2 regions of the Enterobacter sp. CP102 genome follow, and region 1 is predicted to be linked to the other one. Evidence: predicted binding sites of a transcription regulator. Region 1 holds the regulator's gene; the other holds the start of a gene.
What was found. The regulator Fur, encoded in region 1, represses iron uptake genes when iron is present. The targets are predictions, from matches to a motif close to ATAATAATGAGAACNACTATCAA.
Positions count from the first base shown of each region.

Region 1 (11,125 bases):
GGTCAGGGCGTATTTTGGAACCTGGTTCACGTCTCCGTCAAAGAAACGGGAGTTTGCCACGCGGGTGTCATGGGTCAGCGTCTTAATACGGGTACGGGAAGCCAGAGAAGACGCTGGTTCGTTGAACGCGATATGACCATCGTTGCCCACGCCACCCATGAACAGGTGGATTTTACCGTAAGAACGGATTTTTTCTTCGTACTGACGGCATTCTGCGTCAATATCAGGCGCGTTTCCATTCAGCAGGTTAATATTTTCAGCTGGGATATCAACGTGATCAAAGAAGTTGCGGTGCATGAAGCTGTGATAGCTCTCAGGATGTTCCTTTGGCAGGCCAACATATTCATCCATGTTGAAGGTCACAACATGTTTGAAGCTAACCTGGTCCGCTTTGTGCATTTCAACCAATGCTTTGTATGCGGTCAGCGGTGTGCCGCCAGTCGGAAGACCAAGAACGAAAGGACGATCGGCGGTCGGTTTGAACGCATTAATGCGGTTAACGATATGACGAGCGGCCCATTTACCGACTTGTTCAGCTGTTGCCAGGGGAATCAGTCTCATTGTTCACCTCTAGAGTTAAAGTAAAAAAGTGGGCGGATGGTTCTCGAACCTGAACTAAGAGTAACCTGGAACCTGTCAGGCTGGATGAATCCGTCTTGATTTTTTGAATGATAAAATAAGTTTTCACTGTTAGCCAGTGAAAGGGAGGGTTAATAACGATATTTGGTGACAAAAATCACAAAAAATACGTGTTTAATTTGCGATACGAATTAATTTTTCACACACTCAGAATGCCAGTGAATCATCAACCGTTGTTATAGGTTAGTGACACAATAAAAACACAGCTGAGAACGTGCCTTAAACGGGGTCTCATAGGGGGAAGAAAGTGAGTATTCTAGGTTATTTACAAAAGGTTGGCCGCGCGCTTATGGTGCCGGTTGCCACGCTGCCTGCCGCAGCGATATTAATGGGTATCGGTTACTGGATTGACCCGGTAAGTTGGGGCGGTGATAACGCTCTGGCAGCGCTGTTTATTAAATCGGGCTCCGCCATTATCGATCACATGTCAGTCCTGTTCGCGATTGGTGTGGCTTATGGTATGTCCAAAGATAAAGACGGTGCAGCTGCGCTGACCGGCTTTGTCGGTTTCCTGGTGTTAACCACCCTCTGCTCCCCAGCAGCGGTGTCCATGATTCAGAAAATCCCTCTGGATCAGGTTCCTGCCGCATTCGGGAAAATTGAAAACCAGTTCGTGGGTATCCTCGTCGGTATCATCTCTGCGGAACTGTACAACCGCTTTAGCGGCGTTGAGCTGCCAAAAGCGCTGTCCTTCTTCAGCGGCCGCCGTCTGGTGCCGATTCTGACCTCCTTCCTGATGATTGCTGTCGCATTCATCATGATGTACATCTGGCCGGTTATCTTTGATGGTCTGGTGAACTTCGGTGAGCACATTCAGAAACTGGGTTCTGTCGGTGCGGGCGTGTATGCGTTCTTCAACCGTCTGTTGATCCCGGTTGGTCTGCACCACGCGCTGAACTCCGTATTCTGGTTCGACGTTGCCGGTATTAACGATATTCCTAACTTCCTGGGTGGCGCACAGTCCATCGAAGCAGGTAAAGCGGTTGTGGGTATCACCGGTCGTTACCAGGCGGGCTTCTTCCCAATCATGATGTTCGGCCTGCCGGGTGCAGCGCTGGCTATCTACCACTGCGCGCGTCCAGAGAACAAAGCGAAAGTGCTGGGTATCATGATGGCGGGTGCGTTCGCAGCCTTCTTCACTGGTATCACCGAGCCGCTGGAATTCTCCTTCATGTTCGTGGCACCAGTACTGTATGTGATCCACGCCGTGCTGACCGGTATCTCCGTGTTCATCGCCGCAAGTATGCAGTGGATTGCCGGTTTCGGCTTCAGTGCGGGTCTGGTGGATATGGTGCTTTCTTCCCGTAATCCGCTGGCGACCCACTGGTGGATGTTGATCCCACAAGGTCTGGTGTTCTTCGCTATCTACTACGTGGTGTTCCGTTTCACTATCACCAAATTCAACCTGATGACCCCGGGTCGTGAACTGGCTGTTGCCGGTAGCGAAGCGGATGGTCAGGACGTGAATGTGAGCGCGGATAAAGACCAGGACGTTGCAGGTCTGGCGCGTCAGTACATCGCTGCTGTCGGTGGCTCTGACAACCTGACCGGTATCGATGCGTGCATCACCCGTCTGCGTCTGAACGTAAAAGACTCTTCCCTGGTGAACGAAGCGCTGGCAAAACGCCTGGGTGCATCCGGTGTTATCCGTCTGAACAAAACCAGCGTGCAGATTATCGTTGGCTTCGTGGCAGAAAAAATTGCTAACGCCATGAAAACCACCGGGCCGGTAGCGGCAGCGGCAGCAACCTCTGCTCCAGCAGCAGCGGCGCCAGCGGCGGCAAAACCTCAGGCTGTACCAAACGCAACCACCATTGCTGCACTGGTTTCCCCAGTGACCGGTGAAGTGGTTGCCATTGAGCAGGTTCCTGATGAAGCCTTCGCCAGCAAAGCTGTCGGTGACGGTGTGGCGGTGACACCAACGGAAAAAACCGTGGTATCTCCGGCAGCCGGTACGATTGTGAAAATCTTCAACACCAACCATGCGTTCTGCCTTGAAACCGAAAAAGGCGCGGAAATCGTCGTCCACATGGGCATCGATACCGTCGCGCTGAACGGTAAAGGCTTTACCCGCCTGGTGGAAGAGGGTGCAGAAGTGGTCGCAGGCCAGCCGATTCTGGAAATGGATCTGGACTTCCTGAACGCCAATGCACGCTCCATGATAAGCCCGGTGGTGTGCAGCAACATCGACGACTTCAGCGGCCTGGTGCTTCAGGCGAAAGGTCAGGTGGTTGCAGGCCAGACACCACTGTATGAGATTAAAGGCAAGTAATCGCTCCTGAGTAGAGTCATGCCTTAAGCGGCGGGGGTTATCCTCCGCCGCTTTTTTTTGCAGCATTTGCCCCCATTATTTACGTCCTGGACGTTTTAAAGGGTTGTCACTGCGCCCTGCTTATAAGATCATATGCCGTTATACGTTGTTTACGCTTTGAGGAACCTACGATGAGTGAGGCTGAAGCCCGCCCGAGTAACTTTATTCGTCAGATCATCGATGAAGATCTGGCCAGTGGTAAGCACACCACAATTCATACCCGTTTTCCGCCGGAGCCGAACGGCTACCTGCATATTGGTCATGCAAAATCCATCTGCCTGAACTTTGGCATTGCGCAAGACTATAAAGGGCAGTGCAACCTGCGTTTCGATGACACCAACCCAGTAAAAGAAGACATCGAATACGTTGAGTCCATCAAGAACGACGTGCAATGGCTGGGCTTCAACTGGTCTGGCGATATCTGCTACTCCTCTGACTATTTCGATCAGCTGTTTGCTTACGCAGTAGAGCTTATCAATAAAGGTCTGGCGTACGTCGACGAGCTTTCTGCCGACGAAATCCGTGAATATCGCGGCTCGCTGACCGCGCCGGGTAAAAACAGCCCATACCGCGACCGCAGCGTAGAAGAGAACCTGGCGCTGTTTGAAAAAATGCGTGCCGGTGGTTTCGAAGAAGGCAAAGCCTGCCTGCGTGCTAAAATCGATATGGCGTCACCGTTCATCGTGATGCGCGACCCGGTGCTGTACCGCATTAAGTTCGCGGAACACCATCAGACGGGCAACAAGTGGTGCATCTACCCGATGTACGACTTCACCCACTGCATCAGCGATGCGCTGGAAGGGATCACTCACTCACTGTGTACGCTGGAATTCCAGGACAACCGTCGTCTGTACGACTGGGTGCTGGATAACATCACCATTCCTGTGCATCCGCGTCAGTATGAGTTCTCTCGTCTGAATCTGGAATACACCGTGATGTCCAAGCGTAAGCTGAACCTGCTGGTCACTGACAAGCACGTTGAAGGCTGGGATGACCCGCGGATGCCGACCATCTCTGGCCTGCGTCGTCGTGGTTATACCTCTGCGTCCATTCGCGAGTTCTGCAAACGTATCGGCGTCACCAAGCAGGATAACACCATTGAGATTGCCTCTCTGGAATCCTGCATCCGTGAAGATCTGAACGAAAACGCGCCACGTGCGATGGCTGTTATCGATCCGGTTAAACTGGTTATCGAAAACTACCCGCAGGGTGAAAGCGAGCTGGTGTCCATGCCTAACCATCCGAGCAAACCGGAAATGGGCAGCCGTGACGTGCCATTCAGCGCGGATATCTGGATCGACCGTGCTGACTTCCGCGAAGAAGCCAACAAGCAGTACAAGCGTCTGGTGCTGGGTAAAGAAGTGCGTCTGCGTAACGCCTACGTGATCAAAGCTGAACGCGTAGAGAAAGATGCAGAAGGCAATATCACCACTATCTTCTGTACCTATGATGCAGAGACCCTGAGCAAAGATCCGGCTGATGGCCGTAAAGTGAAAGGCGTTATCCACTGGGTGAGCGCAGCACACGCGCTGCCGGTTGAAATCCGCCTTTACGACCGTCTGTTCAGCGTACCTAACCCAGGTGCGGCGGATGACTTCCTGGCAACCATCAACCAGGAATCTCTGGTGATCAAGCAGGGCTTTGCGGAACCTTCACTGAAAGACGCTGAAATCAGTAAAGCGTACCAGTTTGAGCGTGAAGGTTACTTCTGCCTGGACAGCCGTTACAGCACCGCAGAAAAACCAGTATTTAACCGTACTGTGGGTCTGCGTGATACTTGGGCGAAAGTCGGCGAATAATAACGCTTGCCTGGTCAATGAGAAACAAACGCCGCTTATTGCGGCGTTTTTTTTATTTAATGATCATGCCATTAACGGCATGGCGAAAGTGATATAGAGAAATAGACAGGTCAATGAGCAGCTACTTATTTTTCTCAAAAAAAGTTTGTTGAATTACGGAAAGGCAGAACCGGTGGAAATAAACGCAAACCACTCTTATTAGCCTCTGAATTTAATCGCTTTCCCCCGTGAAATCTCGCTTCGCGCGAAATGTTACAAATCACTACCAATTATGTGCACTTCGTCATAATCCTGACTTTTGGCTGCTAAAAAGCATTGATAATTCGCGTCGCGAAAAATAACCTAAAGACGGTAGTTAATTCGAGGGTATTTCTAACTACCCCTGACCTTTTGGTCTTTTATATTTTCGCCGTTTTAGGCGTTTTAATTCGTCAAAGAGGAATAATCTATGCGTACGTTCAGTGGCAAACGTAGTGCGCTGGCGCTGGCTATTGCCGGTGTGACAGCAATGTCGGGCCTGGTTGTCGCGCCAGAAGCTAAAGCGGCAGGTTTCATCGATGATTCTACTCTCACGGGCGGTATCTATTACTGGCAGCGTGAACGTGACCGTAAAGACGTCACCGAAGACAAATACAAAACCAACCTTTCTCACTCCACCTGGAACGCCAACCTGGATTTCCAGTCTGGTTATGCCGCCGATATGTTCGGCCTGGATATTGCGGCATTCACCGCAATTGAAATGGCAGAAAATGGCGACAGCGGCCACCCGAACGAAATCGCATTCTCTTCCAGCAACAAAGCGTATAAAGAAGACTGGTCAGGGGATAAAAGCGGAGTCAGCCTGTATAAGGCCGCTGCGAAATTCAAATATGGCCCGGTATGGGCACGTGCAGGTTATATTCAGCCAACCGGACAAACGCTGTTAGCGCCGCACTGGAGCTTTATGCCTGGTACTTATCAGGGCGCAGAAGCCGGCGCGAATTTTGACTACGGCGATGCAGGTGCATTGAGCTTCTCGTATATGTGGACCAACGAGTACAAAGCGCCGTGGCATATCGAGATGGATAAGTTCTACCAGAACGATAAAAAAACCAAAGTTGATTATCTTCACTCGCTGGGCGCGAAGTACGATTTCAAAAACGACCTGGTTCTTGAAGCCGCATTTGGTCAGGCTGAAGGCTATATCGACCAGTATTTTGCCAAAGCAAGCTACAAGTTTGATATTGCTGGCAGCCCATTAAGCACCAGCTATCAGTTCTACGGTACGCGCGACAAAGCCAGCAGCGGTACGGTCAACGATATTTACGACGGCACGGCGTGGTTACAGGCGTTAACCTTCGGCTACAAAGTGGGCCAGGTCGATTTACGTCTTGAAGGGACATGGGTGAAGGCCGAAGGCCAGCAGGGCTACTTCCTTCAACGTATGACCCCAACCTACGCGTCCTCTAACGGTCGTCTGGATATCTGGTGGGATAACCGTTCAGACTTCAACGCCGATGGCGAAAAGGCTGTCTTCTTCGGCGCCATGTATGACCTGAAAAACTGGAATCTGCCAGGCTGGGCGGTGGGGGCTTCGTACGCTTATGCATGGGATGCAAAACCGGGCGATATGGCCACACCAGACGCGTACTACGATCCGAACTATCGTCTGAAAGAGTCCTCTTACAGCCTGGATGCGATTTACACCCTTCAGGATGGTCGCGCGAAAGGCACGATGTTCAAACTGCACTTCACTCAGTACGACAACCACTCCGATATCCCAAGTTACGCGGGCGGTTACGGCAACATCTTCCAGGATGAACGTGACGTGAAATTCATGGTGATTGCCCCGTTCACAATCTTCTGATGAACAGACCGGCGGGTTAAGTCCCGCCGGAATGGAGACTGAAAATGATGAAAAAAATCATAATCGTCGCGATGCTGGCATCGGGGCTGGTGGCTTGTGTGCAGACTCAGGCACCAAAAGAGGACTCACGTCTGAAAGAGGCTTACAGCGCCTGTATTAATACCGCTGAAGGCTCGCCAGAAAAAATCGAAGCCTGCCAGAGCGTGCTTAATGTGCTGAAGAAAGAGAAGGCGCATGAGCAGTTCGCCACTCAGGAAAACGTCCGCGTGATGGATTACCAGGCCTGTATCCAGGCGCGTAAAACCGGAAACGATCAGGAAGTGGCGAAGCGTTGCGATCAGATCTGGAAAGAGATCCGCAACAACAATAAATAAGAATTGCACTACGCCCGGTGGCGCTGCGCTTACCGGGCCTACAAAGGTGTCATAACCCGTAGGCCCGGTAAGTGCAGCGTCACCGGGCTTTTTGGCGCAAAAAAAAGCCAACCTTTCGGCTGGCTCAGAGTATGAAAAGAGTACTTACTTCGCGTCGTGCGCGTGATCATTTTCGCGGCAATCGCCTTCCGCACAGTGGCCGTACAGGTACAGGCTGTGGTTGGTCAGACGGATGCCATGACGGGCCGCGATTTCACGCTGGCGCGCTTCGATAGAGTCGTCACTAAATTCAATGACCTTGCCACAGTCGAGGCAGATCAGGTGATCGTGATGGTGCTGCTGGGTCAGTTCGAAAACAGATTTACCGCCTTCGAAGTTATGACGGGTAACAATGCCCGCGTCATCAAACTGGTTCAGCACGCGATAAACGGTCGCCAGCCCAATTTCTTCACCCATGTCGATAAGACGCTTGTAAAGGTCTTCCGCACTGACATGGTGATTGTCTGGTCCCTGAAGCACTTCAAGGATTTTTAACCGAGGAAGCGTAACTTTCAGGCCAGCCTTCTTTAATGCGGTATTGTTGTCAGTCATGCGGAATCTGTCCTGTTGCTAAACGATTCACTTCTAAGGAAGAAGTGACAGAGAATGCACTTGGGATAATGCGTATCATTATAGAACTGCCATGTCTAAATGAAAACTGCAAGTCTCAAGCAAAGTATGCTTATAAAAACGTGGTATCACCAACAAACTTGTTCGATAGCACCCACGTATTGCCAGGGGGATATTGTACAGGTCTGAGCGAAAAAGTTAAAAGTTTGTAGCAATTAATTTAATCGGTTTGACCCGGTCAAGCGGGCGCAACCGAAGCTGCGCCGCTCATTATCAGGCGTTAAGGATGTCGTCCAGGTTCAGTTCTTCGCGGACCTGCTTAACCCATTTTTCAACGCGTTCTGCGGTCAGTTCAGGCTGACGGTCTTCATCAATAGCCAGACCCACAAAGTGATCGTCGTCGGCCAGGCCTTTAGAGGCCTCGAAGTGGTAACCCGCCGTTGGCCAGTGACCCACGATAGCCGCGCCGCGTGGTTCAATGATGTCGCGGATGGTGCCCAGCGCGTCACAGAAGTATTCTGCGTAGTCTTCCTGATCGCCACAACCGAACAGTGCAACCAGCTTACCGTTGAAATCAACTTCTTCCAGCGTCGGGAAGAAATCGTCCCAGTCGCACTGTGCTTCACCGTAGTACCAGGTCGGAATACCCAGCAGCAGGATGTCATAGCCTTCGAGATCTTCTTTGCTGCTCTTGGCAATGTCATGCACATCGGCAACGTCTTTACCGAGCTGTTTTTGAATGTTTTTTGCGATATTTTCGGTATTGCCGGTGTCACTGCCGAAGAAAATGCCGATGATTGCCATGAGTAAAATAACCTCTTGAAACTTAATGGTATGGTGGCGCAATTTGTCCACGGATAAGGGCAATAATAGCAGAACAGACAACCCTGCGGAAACAGCTATCACGCAGGACTGCACTCTGTGCTACATGAAAAAGGTGAGAAAGGGAGTTTTCTGACTTATGCCTTGCTGTGCAATTTTTCGAGTTGCGCGATCAACATCTCTTCAATCAGCTCGCTGCGGCTGATATCACGGGCGCTGGCAAGCTCGTTGAGTGCATCAACGGCATCGGCGTTGAGTTTCAGTTCGACACGCTTAAGCCCACGATTTTTATCGCGTTTAAGCTGGTTGCGTTTATTAATACGCAGCTGTTCATCGCGCGAAAGCGGATTTGTCTTGGGTCGTCCCGGGCGACGCTCATTCGCGAACAGATCTATTGTCGTGCGGTCCGTTTGTTCTTTGGCCATGATTTTGAGACTTCGGGGGAAAACAAGCCGCCCTGCTATTGCCCGGGCGATAAGCGCGCCATCATACATCACCCACATCGGCACGCCAACGACTGGAAGCCCGCAGGCTTCCGGTCGCTGACTTTTTAATCAATTTGCAGTATCAGAGAGATAGCGACGGATAGCGCGAAGCACGGCTTCCGGTTTTTCAGCGTGAACCCAGTGCCCGGCACCGGCGATCACATGAGCTCGTGCTTCGGGGAACTGCCTGAGCAATTCATCACGGCAGGCTTCGGTGACATAAGGTGAATTACCACCGCGCACAAAGAGGGTAGGGTGTTGCCAGGCCGGAACCGGCTGCCAGCCGACGATTTCTGAATATTGATCCCACAGCACCGGCACGTTGAAGCGCCACTGGCCGTCGACAAAGGATTTCAGCAGAAACTGCACCACGCCTTCTTCATTAAGATGTTCGCGCATGATGGCCGCGGCCTGCTGGCGTGTGGAAACACCTGAGTCGGTCACCGCATTAATAGCGGCAAAGATCTCATCGTGGCGACGCACGTCATAATCCACCGGGGCAACGTCAATCACCACCAGGCCGCTAATGCGTTCCGGCGCGAGCGCGGTCAGTGCCATAACGGCTTTGCCTCCCATTGAATGCCCGATCAGCGTCACCTTTTCGAGGTGATTGGCATCCAGCGTATCCAGAAGATCCTGCGCCATTGCGGCGTACGTCATCTCTGGCGAGCGCCCGGAAAGACCGTGGTTACGCATATCCACCTGCAAAATATCGTGATCGCTAACCAGATCCCGCGCCAGTACACCCAGGTTATCCAGGCTGCCAAAAAGACCGTGAACCAGTACGATGGGAGAATTATTGTTCGGCGATTGTGCAGATTGCGCTCGGGTATTCAATTTCATGGCAAAGTTCTTTTTTTACGTATGTCAGGTTAGGGTATCATGTTGACCATTCTGCCGCCCGGCTGCAAGGATCCAGTTTAATCTGACTTTTGCCGCCAACCTGGCTTGACGCTATCCGCTGTTGGGATTTGACCTTATAATCCCAACGACTTGTATTCAGATAAGATATCGCACTGGATTAAGATGAAAACAATCGAAGTTGATGACGAACTCTATCAGTATATCGCCAGCCAAACGCGGCATATCGGGGAGAGCGCGTCCGACATTTTACGGCGTATGCTTAAAATTTCCGCCGCCTCACAGCCTGTCACTCCTGTCGCGAAAGATGTCGTGTCCCAGCCGAGCGTTGTGGTGCAAGCCAAACCTGCCATGACACCTGCGAAAGATAAAGTTCGTGCGATGCGCGAACTACTGCTCTCTGATGAGTATGCAGAACAGAAGAAAGCGGTTAACCGCTTTATGCTGGTGCTGTCTACACTCTACTCACTGGATAACAAAGCGTTTGCTGAAGCGACCGAGTCGCTGCATGGTCGTACTCGCGTCTATTTTGCGGGCGACGAGCAGACGCTGTTGCAAAATGGCAATCAAACCAAACCCAAACACGTGGCTGGTACCCCGTATTGGGTGATCACCAATACCAACACCGGGCGCAAGTGCAGCATGGTCGAACACATCATGCAGTCCATGCAGTTCCCGGCGGAATTGATTGAAAAGGTTTGCGGTACAATTTAACCCTTGCATAAGAAGGACCAGGCAATGGCAAATCACAGCCGTGCAGGCCAACCTGCACAACAAAGCGATTTGATTAACGTCGCCCAACTGACCGCTCAGTACTATGTGCTGAAGCCGGTGGTAGGCAACGCGGAACACGCAGTGAAGTTTGGTACATCTGGCCACCGCGGTAGCGCGGGGCGCCACAGCTTTAACGAACCGCATATTCTGGCCATTGCCCAGGCCATCGCGGAAGAGCGCGCTAAAAATGGCGTTACTGGTCCGTGCTATGTAGGGAAAGATACCCACGCCTTGTCTGAGCCTGCATTTATTTCCGTACTGGAAGTGCTGGCCGCCAATGGCGTAGACGTCATTGTGCAGGAAAACAACGGCTTTACCCCAACGCCGGCGGTGTCCAACGCGATTCTGGTGCACAACAAAAAAGGTGGTGCGCTGGCTGATGGTATTGTTATCACGCCATCCCACAACCCGCCGGAAGACGGTGGTATCAAATACAATCCACCTAACGGCGGCCCGGCTGATACCAACGTCACCAAAGTGGTGGAAGATCGTGCTAACGCCCTGCTGGCAGATGGTCTGAAAGGTGTGAAACGCATTTCTCTGGATGCCGCGATGGCGTCTGGTCATGTGAAAGAGCAGGATCTGGTGCAGCCATTTGTTGAAGG
Region 1 covers NZ_CP104014.1:1,318,187-1,329,311, forward strand. Annotated here, with positions in the region: gene nagB (glucosamine-6-phosphate deaminase) at 1-561, opposite strand, end outside; gene nagE (N-acetylglucosamine-specific PTS transporter subunit IIBC) at 887-2,911, shown strand; gene glnS (glutamine--tRNA ligase) at 3,082-4,749, shown strand; gene chiP (chitoporin ChiP) at 5,198-6,595, shown strand; gene chiQ (ChiQ/YbfN family lipoprotein) at 6,643-6,969, shown strand; gene fur (ferric iron uptake transcriptional regulator) at 7,114-7,560, opposite strand; gene N1249_RS06200 (ryhB-regulated fur leader peptide) at 7,553-7,639, opposite strand; gene fldA (flavodoxin FldA) at 7,852-8,382, opposite strand; gene ybfE (LexA regulated protein) at 8,538-8,825, opposite strand; gene ybfF (esterase) at 8,955-9,728, opposite strand; gene seqA (replication initiation negative regulator SeqA) at 9,912-10,460, shown strand; gene pgm (phosphoglucomutase (alpha-D-glucose-1,6-bisphosphate-dependent)) at 10,485-11,125, shown strand, end outside.

Region 2 (11,125 bases), 1.7 Mb from region 1:
CTGACGACGCAGCACAGCGCGAATACGCGCCAGCAGTTCACGCGGGTTAAACGGTTTTGGAATATAGTCGTCGGCACCGATTTCCAGGCCCACGATACGGTCAACTTCTTCACCTTTCGCCGTCACCATAATGATCGGCATTGGGTTGCTCTGGCTACGCAGACGGCGGCAGATAGAAAGCCCATCTTCGCCAGGCAGCATCAGGTCGAGAACCATCAGGTGAAAAGATTCACGGGTCAGCAGACGGTCCATCTGTTCAGCGTTCGCGACGCTACGAACCTGGAAGCCCTGCTCGGTCAGATAACGTTCCAGCAGCGCGCGCAGGCGCATGTCGTCATCCACGACCAGAATTTTGTAGTTCTCTTGCATTATGTGTACTCCCAAAGGTTCGGATAGTCTTTGTAACAGCGTATTCTAAAAAAGTGCACGTGTTCGACCAGCTAATTCTGGTATAAATTCTAGTCGAAATTGTTACAAAGCATATTTAACAGCAGCTTATCTGCACATTTCATCACATAAATCATTATTAACGCTGTCTGTTAATATATTTGATACGTAATGTGCGCAACGTCTGCAATGAAGTCGAGTCTGAAGGTCACACCATGAAAACGCCCCTGATCACCCGCGAAGGGTACGAAAAGCTCAAAAAAGAGATGGATTACCTGTGGCGAGAAGAGCGCCCGGAAGTGACCAAAAAAGTCACCTGGGCCGCAAGTCTTGGCGATCGCAGCGAAAATGCTGACTACCAGTACAACAAAAAACGCCTGCGTGAGATAGACCGTCGGGTACGTTACCTGACCAAATGCCTTGAGAACCTCAAAATCGTCGATTACTCCCCGCAGCAGGAGGGCAAAGTGTTCTTCGGCGCATGGGTTGAAATCGAAAATGATGACGGCAACACCCTGCGTTTTCGCATTGTCGGCTACGATGAAATTTTTGGTCGTAAGGATTACATCTCGATCGACTCGCCGATGGCCCGCGCGTTGCTGAAAAAGGAAGTGGGCGATTTGGCTGTCGTTCAGACACCTGCCGGGGAAGCCAGCTGGTATGTGAATGAGATTGAGTACGTTAAATAGTCCGAGAGCGCCCTCCGCGGCTGGCATTTTGCCGTGTCAGCCCGTATAACTATCCCCTGATTTTTCGACTCAACAGATGATAAAGCCATGATGAATGATTCGCTCTGCCGCATTATTGCGGGTGATATTCAGGCCAGAGCCGAACAGGTAGAAGCTGCCGTTCGCCTGCTTGATGAAGGGAACACCGTGCCGTTTATTGCACGTTATCGTAAGGAAGTCACTGGCGGTCTGGATGATACTCAGCTGCGTAATCTGGAAACCCGCCTGGGTTACCTGCGCGAGCTGGAAGACCGGCGTCAGGCGATCCTCAAATCCATCGGCGAACAGGGCAAGCTCACCAGCGACCTGGAAAAAGCCATTAACGGCACGCTGAGCAAAACCGAATTAGAAGATCTCTATCTGCCGTATAAACCGAAGCGCCGCACGCGCGGGCAGATTGCGATTGAAGCCGGTCTGGAGCCTCTGGCCGAGCTGCTGTGGAACACCCCTTCCCACGACCCGGAAACCGAAGCCGCTAAATTTATCGACGCCGACAAAGGCGTGGCGGACACCAAAGCCGCTCTTGATGGCGCGCGTTATATCCTGATGGAGCGCTTCGCCGAAGACGCTGCGCTGCTCTCTAAAGTGCGTGACTATCTGTGGAAGAACGCGCACCTGGTGTCAACCGTGGTGAGCGGCAAAGAGGAAGAAGGCGCGAAGTTCCGCGACTATTTCGATCACCACGAACCTATTTCAACCACCCCTTCTCACCGCGCGCTGGCGATGTTCCGTGGCCGTAACGAAGGTGTGTTGCAGCTTTCCCTGAATGCCGATCCGCAGTTCGATGAGCCGCCAAAAGAGAGCCACTGCGAGCAGATCATTATCGATCACCTCGGTCTGCGTCTGAACAACGCCCCGGCAGACAGCTGGCGTAAAGGCGTGGTGAGCTGGACGTGGCGTATCAAGGTGCTGATGCACCTCGAAACCGAGCTGATGGGCACCGTGCGCGAGCGCGCCGAAGACGAAGCGATTAACGTTTTTGCCCGTAACCTGCACGACCTGCTGATGGCGGCACCTGCGGGCCTGCGCGCCACCATGGGCCTCGATCCGGGCCTGCGTACCGGCGTGAAAGTGGCGGTGGTTGACGGTACCGGCAAACTGGTGGCTACCGACACCATTTACCCACACACCGGCCAGGCTGCGAAAGCGGCCGTCGCGGTTGCGGCGCTGTGCGAGAAGTACAACGTTGAGCTGGTGGCTATCGGTAACGGGACCGCATCCCGTGAAACCGAGCGTTTCTACCTCGACGTGCAGAAACAGTTCCCGAAAGTCACTGCCCAGAAGGTGATCGTCAGTGAAGCAGGGGCGTCTGTTTACTCCGCATCTGAACTGGCAGCTCAGGAATTCCCGGATCTGGACGTTTCTTTGCGCGGCGCAGTGTCTATTGCCCGCCGTCTGCAAGATCCGCTGGCGGAGCTGGTGAAGATCGACCCGAAATCCATCGGTGTGGGTCAGTACCAGCACGACGTCAGCCAGACTCAGCTGGCGCGTAAGCTGGATGCGGTCGTGGAAGACTGCGTTAACGCCGTCGGCGTAGACCTGAACACCGCCTCCGTTCCCCTGCTGACCCGCGTGGCAGGTTTAACCCGCATGATGGCGCAAAACATCGTGGCCTGGCGTGACGAGAACGGTCAGTTCCAGAACCGTCAGCAGCTGCTGAAGGTGAGCCGTCTGGGGCCGAAAGCGTTTGAGCAGTGCGCAGGCTTCCTGCGTATCAACCACGGCGATAACCCGCTCGATGCCTCTACCGTTCACCCGGAAGCCTACCCTGTGGTGGAGCGCATTCTGGCCGCGACCCAGCAGGCGCTGAAAGACCTGATGGGCGACAACAGCGCCCTGCGTAACCTGAAAGCGGCTGACTTCACCGATGAACAGTTCGGTGTACCGACGGTGACCGACATCATCAAAGAGCTGGAGAAACCTGGCCGCGATCCGCGTCCTGAGTTTAAAACTGCGACCTTTGCTGAAGGCGTCGAAACCATGAACGACCTGCTGCCGGGTATGGTACTGGAAGGTGCCGTCACTAACGTCACCAACTTTGGTGCGTTTGTTGATATCGGCGTGCATCAGGATGGCCTGGTCCATATCTCTTCGCTGGCCGATAAGTTCGTTGAAGATCCACACACCGTGGTCAAAGCGGGCGATATCGTGAAAGTGAAAGTGCTGGAAGTTGACCTGCAACGTAAGCGTATTGCGCTGACCATGCGTCTGGACGAGCAGCCGGGTGAAACCAATGCGCGTCGTGGCAACGGCGGTGGCGCTCGCGAGCAGCAGCGTCCTGCGGCCAAAGCCGCAAAACCGCGTGGCCGTGATGCTCAGCCTGCGGGTAACAGCGCCATGATGGATGCGCTGGCAGCCGCAATGGGTAAAAAGCGCTAAGGTTGTCAATGCCCGGTGGCGCTACGCTTACCGGGCCTACGGTTTTGTAGGCCGGGCAAACGCAGTGCCGCCCGGCAAGCAGACCGCAGCGAATTAAAGTAAATATGGTGTAGCCATATTTAAACCACTAATTATCACCCCGTTAACAAATACTCCCCTTTTCGTTTTCCCGTCATTTCAGCAAATATTGAGCAAGGTCAAACAGGCCGTAAATTAATACTGCAAACAACATTCCGTCACAGTTTTAATATTGCTGATAAAAACTATTCTCATTATCATCCCATAGTAGATAATTTAACCTTTCATGGAATCAGGCACTATGCAATTCACTCCCGACAGTGCATGGAAAATTACCGGCTTCACCCGTGAAATTAGCCCGGCTTATCGGCAAAAACTGCTGTCATTAGGCATGTTACCTGGCTCGTCATTCCAGGTCGTGCGCGTGGCACCGCTGGGTGATCCTGTTCATATCGAAACCCGGCGCGTAAACCTGGTTCTGCGTAAAAAAGACCTCGCATTAATCGAAGTCGAAGCTATTTCCCGATAACAAGCCAGCGGTTTCAGTGAGTCTAATGCAATGAAAAAATTAACTATTGGCTTAATTGGCAATCCTAATTCCGGCAAGACAACCTTATTTAACCAGTTAACGGGCGCACGTCAGCGTGTGGGAAATTGGGCGGGTGTCACCGTTGAACGAAAAGAAGGTCAGTTTTCCACAACGGACCATCAGGTCACGCTGGTTGATCTGCCCGGAACCTATTCATTAACCACTATCTCGTCGCAAACCTCGCTCGATGAGCAGATTGCCTGCCACTATATTTTGAGCGGCGATGCCGATTTATTAATTAACGTGGTGGATGCCTCCAATCTGGAGCGCAACCTGTATCTGACGCTGCAACTGCTTGAGCTGGGTATTCCGTGCATTGTGGCGCTGAATATGCTCGACATCGCGGAAAAACAACAGCTGCGCATTGATGTCGATGCGCTTTCTGCCCGTCTGGGTTGCCCGGTTGTGCCGCTGGTCTCCACCCGCGCGCGCGGCATTGATGCCCTGAAACTGGCGATCGACCGCCACGCAGGCAACACCAGCATTGAGCTGGTGCACTATGCCCAACCGCTGCTTCGCGAAGCCAGCCTGCTGGCGCAGGAAATGGAACAACACATGCCGGCCAAACAGCGCATGTGGCTCGGCCTGCAAATGCTGGAAGGGGATATCTATAGCCGCGCCTATTCCGGCAACGCCGCCGATAAACTGGATGTCGCGCTGGCGCGTCTTAGCGACGAGCTGGACGATCCCGCGCTGCACATTGCGGACGCCCGCTATCAGGCCATTGCCGCCATTTGTGATGTCGTGAGTAACGCCCTGACCGCAGAGCCAAGCAAATTCACCGCCGCCGTCGACAAAATCGTCATTAACCGCTTCCTCGGCCTGCCGGTGTTCTTGCTGGTGATGTACCTGATGTTCCTGCTGGCTATCAACATCGGGGGCGCGCTTCAGCCAATTTTCGACGCCGGTTCGGTAGCGATATTTGTCCATGGCATTCAGTGGATTGGTTACACGCTGCACTTCCCGGAATGGCTGACCATTTTCCTTGCCCAGGGGCTTGGTGGCGGTATCAACACCGTGCTGCCGCTGGTGCCGCAAATCGGCATGATGTACCTGTTCCTCTCCTTCCTTGAGGATTCCGGCTACATGGCACGTGCGGCCTTCGTGATGGACCGCCTGATGCAGGCGCTGGGTCTGCCGGGTAAATCTTTCGTTCCGCTGATTGTCGGTTTCGGCTGTAATGTGCCGTCGGTTATGGGGGCTCGCACCCTGGATGCACCGCGTGAACGCCTGATGACCATCATGATGGCGCCGTTTATGTCCTGCGGCGCGCGTCTGGCGATCTTCGCGGTCTTTGCCGCCGCCTTCTTTGGCCAGCAAGGGGCGCTGGCGGTGTTCTCGCTGTATGTGCTGGGCATCGTTATGGCTATCCTCACAGGGCTGATGCTCAAACACACCATCATGCGTGGTGAAGCTTCGCCGTTTGTGATGGAGCTGCCGGTGTATCACGTTCCTCATCTGAAAAGCCTGGTTATTCAGACCTGGCAACGTCTGAAAGGCTTTGTGCTGCGCGCCGGTAAAGTGATTGTCATCGTCAGCATCTTCCTGAGCGCGCTGAACAGCTTCACGCTGAGCGGCCAGGCGGCGGATAACATTAACGACTCTGCCCTTGCTTCTGTCAGCCGCGTCATCACACCGGTCTTCAAGCCGATTGGTGTGCATGAGGATAACTGGCAGGCGACCGTTGGCCTGTTCACCGGCGCAATGGCGAAAGAGGTGGTGGTTGGTACACTGAACACACTCTACACCGCAGAGAACATTCAGGAGCAAGAGTTCAATCCGGCTGAATTTAGCCTGGGTAACGAACTGCTCGGTGCCGCAGAAGAAACCTGGCAGAGCCTGAAAGACACCTTCAGCCTGAGCGTACTGGCAAACCCAATTGAAGCCAGCAAAGGCGATGGCGAAATGGCGACCGGTGCGATGGGTGTGATGAGCGAGAAATTTGGCAGCGCATCCGCGGCCTACAGCTACCTCATCTTCGTGCTGCTCTACATTCCGTGCATCTCCGTGATGGGCGCGATTTCCCGTGAGTCCAGCCGTGGCTGGATGGGCTTCTCGATTCTGTGGGGGCTGAACATTGCTTACTCGCTGGCCACACTCTTCTATCAGGCAACGAACTTTAGCCAGCATCCACGCTACAGCCTGGTCTGTATCCTGGCGGTTATTTTGTTCAATGTGATCGTTCTGGGCCTGCTGCGCCGGGCGCGCAGTCGTGTCGACGTCAACCTGCTGGCCACACGTAAAACCGCAGCCACCTGCTGTAACAGCCCGGCGGGCGACTGTCACTAAGGAGTATCGTCATGGCATCGTTGATTCAGGTTCGTGATTTACTGGCGCTGCAAGGGCGTATGGAGGCAAAGCAGTTGAGCCTCAGCCTGCATACGCCGCAACCGATGATCGATGCCATGCTTGAAAGACTGGAGGCGATGGGGAAAACCATGCGTATACAGGAAGATGCGGACGGGTGTTTATCCGGCAGTTGTAAAAGCTGCCCGGAAGGCAAGGCCTGTCTCAGGGAGTGGTGGACACTTCGTTAAAAATGCCGGGCAAGCAGAGCGCTTCCCGGCGTTTTTATTACTTATACACGTCCGCGGTGGCGCGCACGTTTTTGGTTTGTTTTTCTGCACTGGTCACAACGTAGTATGTCCCGCCCAGCTCATCTGCCTTTTTCGACAACTCTTTTCTCGCGTCCATTGGCGCGGTGGTGTCAGAGGTTGTGATCTCACCAATTTTGGTCAGATTCATCCCGGCAAGCTTATCTTTTTCCAGCTCTTTAGCTGCAAAAACGCCAAATGACAGTGACCCAATAACCAGAGAAGTGACAATACCTGTAACAAGTTTCATAGCCATGACTCTCCATAGGATTGTAGTTTTGATTATCGTAGGCAGTTCGACCGCAACGATATGATGAGTATTGTTGCGGTGCGTAACTTTTGCCAGGCTGGATGGAAAATAATCAGTTTAAACGTTGACTTAACGCAATGAGAGCGGAACAAAATTCAGCGGGATGAGAGATAAACGGCGCATGCGCGGCTTTCGCCACCACATGTGATTCGCTCTGCGGCCACAGCGTATCCAGCAGCGGAACCACTTTACGTGGCACCAGCCCATCCAGATAACCGTAGATCCGCAGATGTGGCAGGGCAAGGGTTGCCAGCGGCTCACGCAGGTCGACCGTTTTTAAAATCTCAAGACCCCCGTTCAGCACCTCAACGTCCGGCATTGGCAATGACAACACGGTGTTCTTCAGCGTGCGGGCATCCTGCCGGGCCGTTTCGGTGCCCATTGTTTGCAGCGCCAGGAAGCGTTCCACCGTCCGCTGAAAATCTTCGCTCAGCTGCTGCTGGAACCCGGCCAGCACGTCAGGTTTAATGCCAGGCCACGCGTCGCGGGCGCTAAAGCATGGCGAAGAGGCCACCGTCACCAGCGCCTGCACACGTTCCGGGTGGGTCAGCGCAATCTGGCTAGCCACCAGCCCGCCAAGGCTCCAGCCGAGCCAGATGGCGTTTTGCGGCGCCGCATCCAGAACGTGTTGCGCCATCTCATCAAGCGACATCGCCTGATAGCCGTGGCTGCGGCCAAACCCAGGAAGATCCACCAGGTGCAGCGTAAAATGCGAGGCCAGTTCCTCACTTACGCAATGCCATACTTCAGCGTTCAGTCCCCATCCGTGCAGCAGCACAAGATGGCAATTTCCCGTCCCTACGGTCTGCCACCACAGAGTCTTCATCAGTTACTGTTCTCTTTTTTCACAAGGAGGTTGCACATGCTAACAGTGCCTGGCTTGTGCTGGCTATGCCGAATGCCACTTGCCCTGAGCCGATGGGGGATTTGCTCTGTGTGTACGCGCGCACTGATGCGCCCTGCCTGCGGGTGTCCACAGTGCGGTTTACCTGCCACAAACCCGAAGATCCCTTGCGGGCGTTGCCTGCAAAAGCCCCCGCCGTGGAGTGCATTAGTGGCGGTGACGGATTACGTCCCGCCGCTGAGTGGGCTGGTTCATCAGTTTAAATTTTCCTGCCAGAGCACCCTGGCCATCCCGCTTGCCCGCGTGTTGCTTCTTGCGATTTTACAGGCGCGCCGCACGCGTACCTTGCCACACATCGACTGCATCGTGAATGTGCCCCTGCACGCCCGCCGCCACTGGCGGCGCGGTTATAATCAGAGCGACCTGCTGTGCCGGCCGCTCGCGCACTGGCTGGGCTGCCGCTATCCTGCATCTGCACTCAAACGCGTCCACGCCACCGCAATACAACACCAGTTGAATGCGCGGCTTCGCAAAAAGAACCTTAAAAATGCCTTTCGCCTTGAATTCGCGGTGAAAGGCCTCCATATCGCGATCGTGGATGATGTCGTCACGACGGGCAGTACCGTTGCTGAACTTTCCCGACTGCTTTTGCGAAGCGGTGCCGCGTCTGTTCAGGTATGGTGTCTGTGCCGTACCTTGTAGCCCTTCTTCAATGGGCGTATTATTATACCCAGGTAATTTAGTCAACTATTAGGCCAAAGCTATGATCCGTATTTCCGATTCTGCACAAGCGCACTTTGCCAAACTGCTGGCAAATCAGGAAGAAGGGACGCAGATCCGCGTGTTTGTGATCAATCCAGGCACTCCGAATGCAGAATGTGGTGTCTCTTATTGTCCGCCGGACGCTGTGGAAGCAACTGACACTGCCCTTAAATTTGAACAGCTCACCGCCTACGTAGATGAGCTGAGCGCGCCGTATCTTGACGATGCGGAAATCGACTTCGTCACAGACCAGCTGGGCTCTCAGCTGACCCTGAAAGCGCCAAACGCGAAAATGCGTAAAGTGTCTGACGATGCACCACTGATGGAGCGCGTTGAGTATCTGCTGCAGTCCCAGATTAACCCTCAGCTGGCAGGCCACGGCGGCCGTGTTTCGCTGATGGAAATCACTGAAGATGGTCTGGCGATCCTTCAGTTCGGCGGCGGCTGTAACGGCTGTTCCATGGTCGATGTGACCCTGAAAGAAGGGATCGAGAAGCAGTTGCTGAACGAATTCCCTGAACTGAAAGGCGTACGCGACCTGACCGAACACCAGCGCGGCGAGCACTCTTACTACTAAGTGCCCGTCTGCTTGCCCGGTGGCGCTGCGCTTACCGGGCCTACAAAAACAGTTCATACGTACCACAGGCCGGGTAAGGCGAAGCCGCCACCCGGCTTTTGTTTTCCCACCGCTCCCCCTCTATATGTTGACCTGCGTCCCAGATTTCAAATTTTGCCTCCCAGGGTGATTCTCAATCACATCATGTTACCCGTATCATTCTCGTGGGCACTAAGCACCCTCATAACAGCCGACTAAACTTAATAGTTTCGCAGGCATCAGTATTAGTGCCGTTAACGCTCTGTTCCCAGTTGGGACAATCGGAACTTGTCGTTGAAACAATGACGTTACCCATAACAATTCAAAGGCCAGGTAAATCATGCCATTAGTCATCGTCGCTATCGGTGTTGTGTTATTACTGCTCTTGATGATCCGTTTCAAAATGAACGGATTTATCGCTCTGGTTCTGGTGGCACTTGCAGTCGGTCTGATGCAAGGGATGCCGCTGGTGAAAGTCATCAGCTCCATTAAAGCCGGTGTCGGTGGTACTCTCGGCAGCCTGGCGCTGATCATGGGCTTCGGTGCCATGCTCGGTAAAATGCTGGCGGATTGCGGTGGTGCGCAGCGTATCGCCACCACGCTTATCGCCAAATTCGGTAAGAAAAATATTCAGTGGGCAGTGGTGTTAACCGGTTTTACCGTCGGTTTCGCGCTGTTCTATGAAGTGGGCTTCGTGCTGATGCTGCCGCTGGTGTTCACCATCGCAGCTGCGGCGAACATTCCTCTGCTGTTCGTCGGTGTACCAATGGCTGCGGCACTGTCCGTAACCCACGGCTTCCTGCCGCCGCACCCGGGCCCAACTGCTATCGCGACCATTTTCCACGCCGATATGGGTAAAACCCTGCTGTTCGGTACGATTCTGGCGATCCCAACCGTGATTCTGGCAGGCCCGGTATTTGCGCGCTTCCTGAAAGGCATTGATAAGCCAATCCCGGAAGGTCTGTACAGCGCCAAAACCTTCACCGAAGAAGAGATGCCAGGCTTTGGCGTCAGCGTCTGGACCTCGCTGGTACCGGTGATTCTGATGGCAATGCGTGCTGTGGCTGAGATGATCCTGCCAAAAGGTCACGCGTTCCTGTCCGTTGCCGAATTCCTGGGTGACCCGGTTATGGCAACGCTGATTGCGGTGCTGATTGCGATGTTTACCTTCGGTCTGAACCGTGGTCGTTCAATGGATCAGATCAACGACACGCTGACCTCTTCCATCAAAATTATTGCCATGATGCTCCTGATCATTGGCGGTGGCGGTGCGTTCAAGCAGGTTCTGGTCGACAGCGGCGTGGATAAATACATCGCTGCAATGATGCATGAAACCAACGTTTCTCCACTGTTTATGGCCTGGTCTATCGCTGCGGTTCTGCGTATCGCGCTGGGCTCTGCAACCGTCGCGGCAATCACTGCCGGTGGTATCGTGGCACCGCTGATTGCAACCACAGGCGTCAGCCCGGAGCTGATGGTGATTGCGGTCGGTTCCGGTAGCGTGATTTTCTCTCACGTGAACGATCCAGGCTTCTGGCTGTTCAAGGAGTACTTCAACCTGACTATCGGTGAAACCATCAAGTCCTGGTCAATGCTGGAAACCATTATTTCCGTCTGCGGCCTGGTTGGGGTTCTGCTGTTGAATATGGTGGTCTGATGCCATAAGTCGGGTGGCGGCTTCGCCTTACCCGACCTACTCGCTCCATTTAGGCCCGGTAAGCGTAGCGCCACCGGGCAATAAAAAACCCGCCACTGGCGGGTTTTTTTCACTTCTTCGCGGCGGCTTTTCGCCGCTTATCCAAATCCTTAATCAGCTTGTTCACCCCATCATCGGCAAACATCTTCTCAAGGGTGACGGACAACTTACGCCGCCAGTTTTTGTACTGATAGCTGGTGCCCGGAATGTTCACCGGCTCAGG
Region 2 covers NZ_CP104014.1:4,386,415-4,397,539, forward strand. Annotated here, with positions in the region: gene ompR (two-component system response regulator OmpR) at 1-369, opposite strand, end outside; gene greB (transcription elongation factor GreB) at 603-1,076, shown strand; gene N1249_RS20805 (Tex family protein) at 1,164-3,494, shown strand; gene feoA (ferrous iron transporter A) at 3,814-4,041, shown strand; gene feoB (Fe(2+) transporter permease subunit FeoB) at 4,072-6,390, shown strand; gene feoC ([Fe-S]-dependent transcriptional repressor FeoC) at 6,402-6,638, shown strand; gene N1249_RS20825 (YdgH/BhsA/McbA-like domain containing protein) at 6,676-6,945, opposite strand; gene bioH (pimeloyl-ACP methyl ester esterase BioH) at 7,058-7,831, opposite strand; gene gntX (DNA utilization protein GntX) at 7,868-8,551, shown strand; gene nfuA (Fe-S biogenesis protein NfuA) at 8,613-9,188, shown strand; gene gntT (gluconate transporter) at 9,547-10,863, shown strand; gene malQ (4-alpha-glucanotransferase) at 10,973-11,125, opposite strand, start outside.
Region 2: a site for Fur is predicted at 3,751-3,773, ahead of feoA (ferrous iron transporter A). Genes of this name have one in related genera too.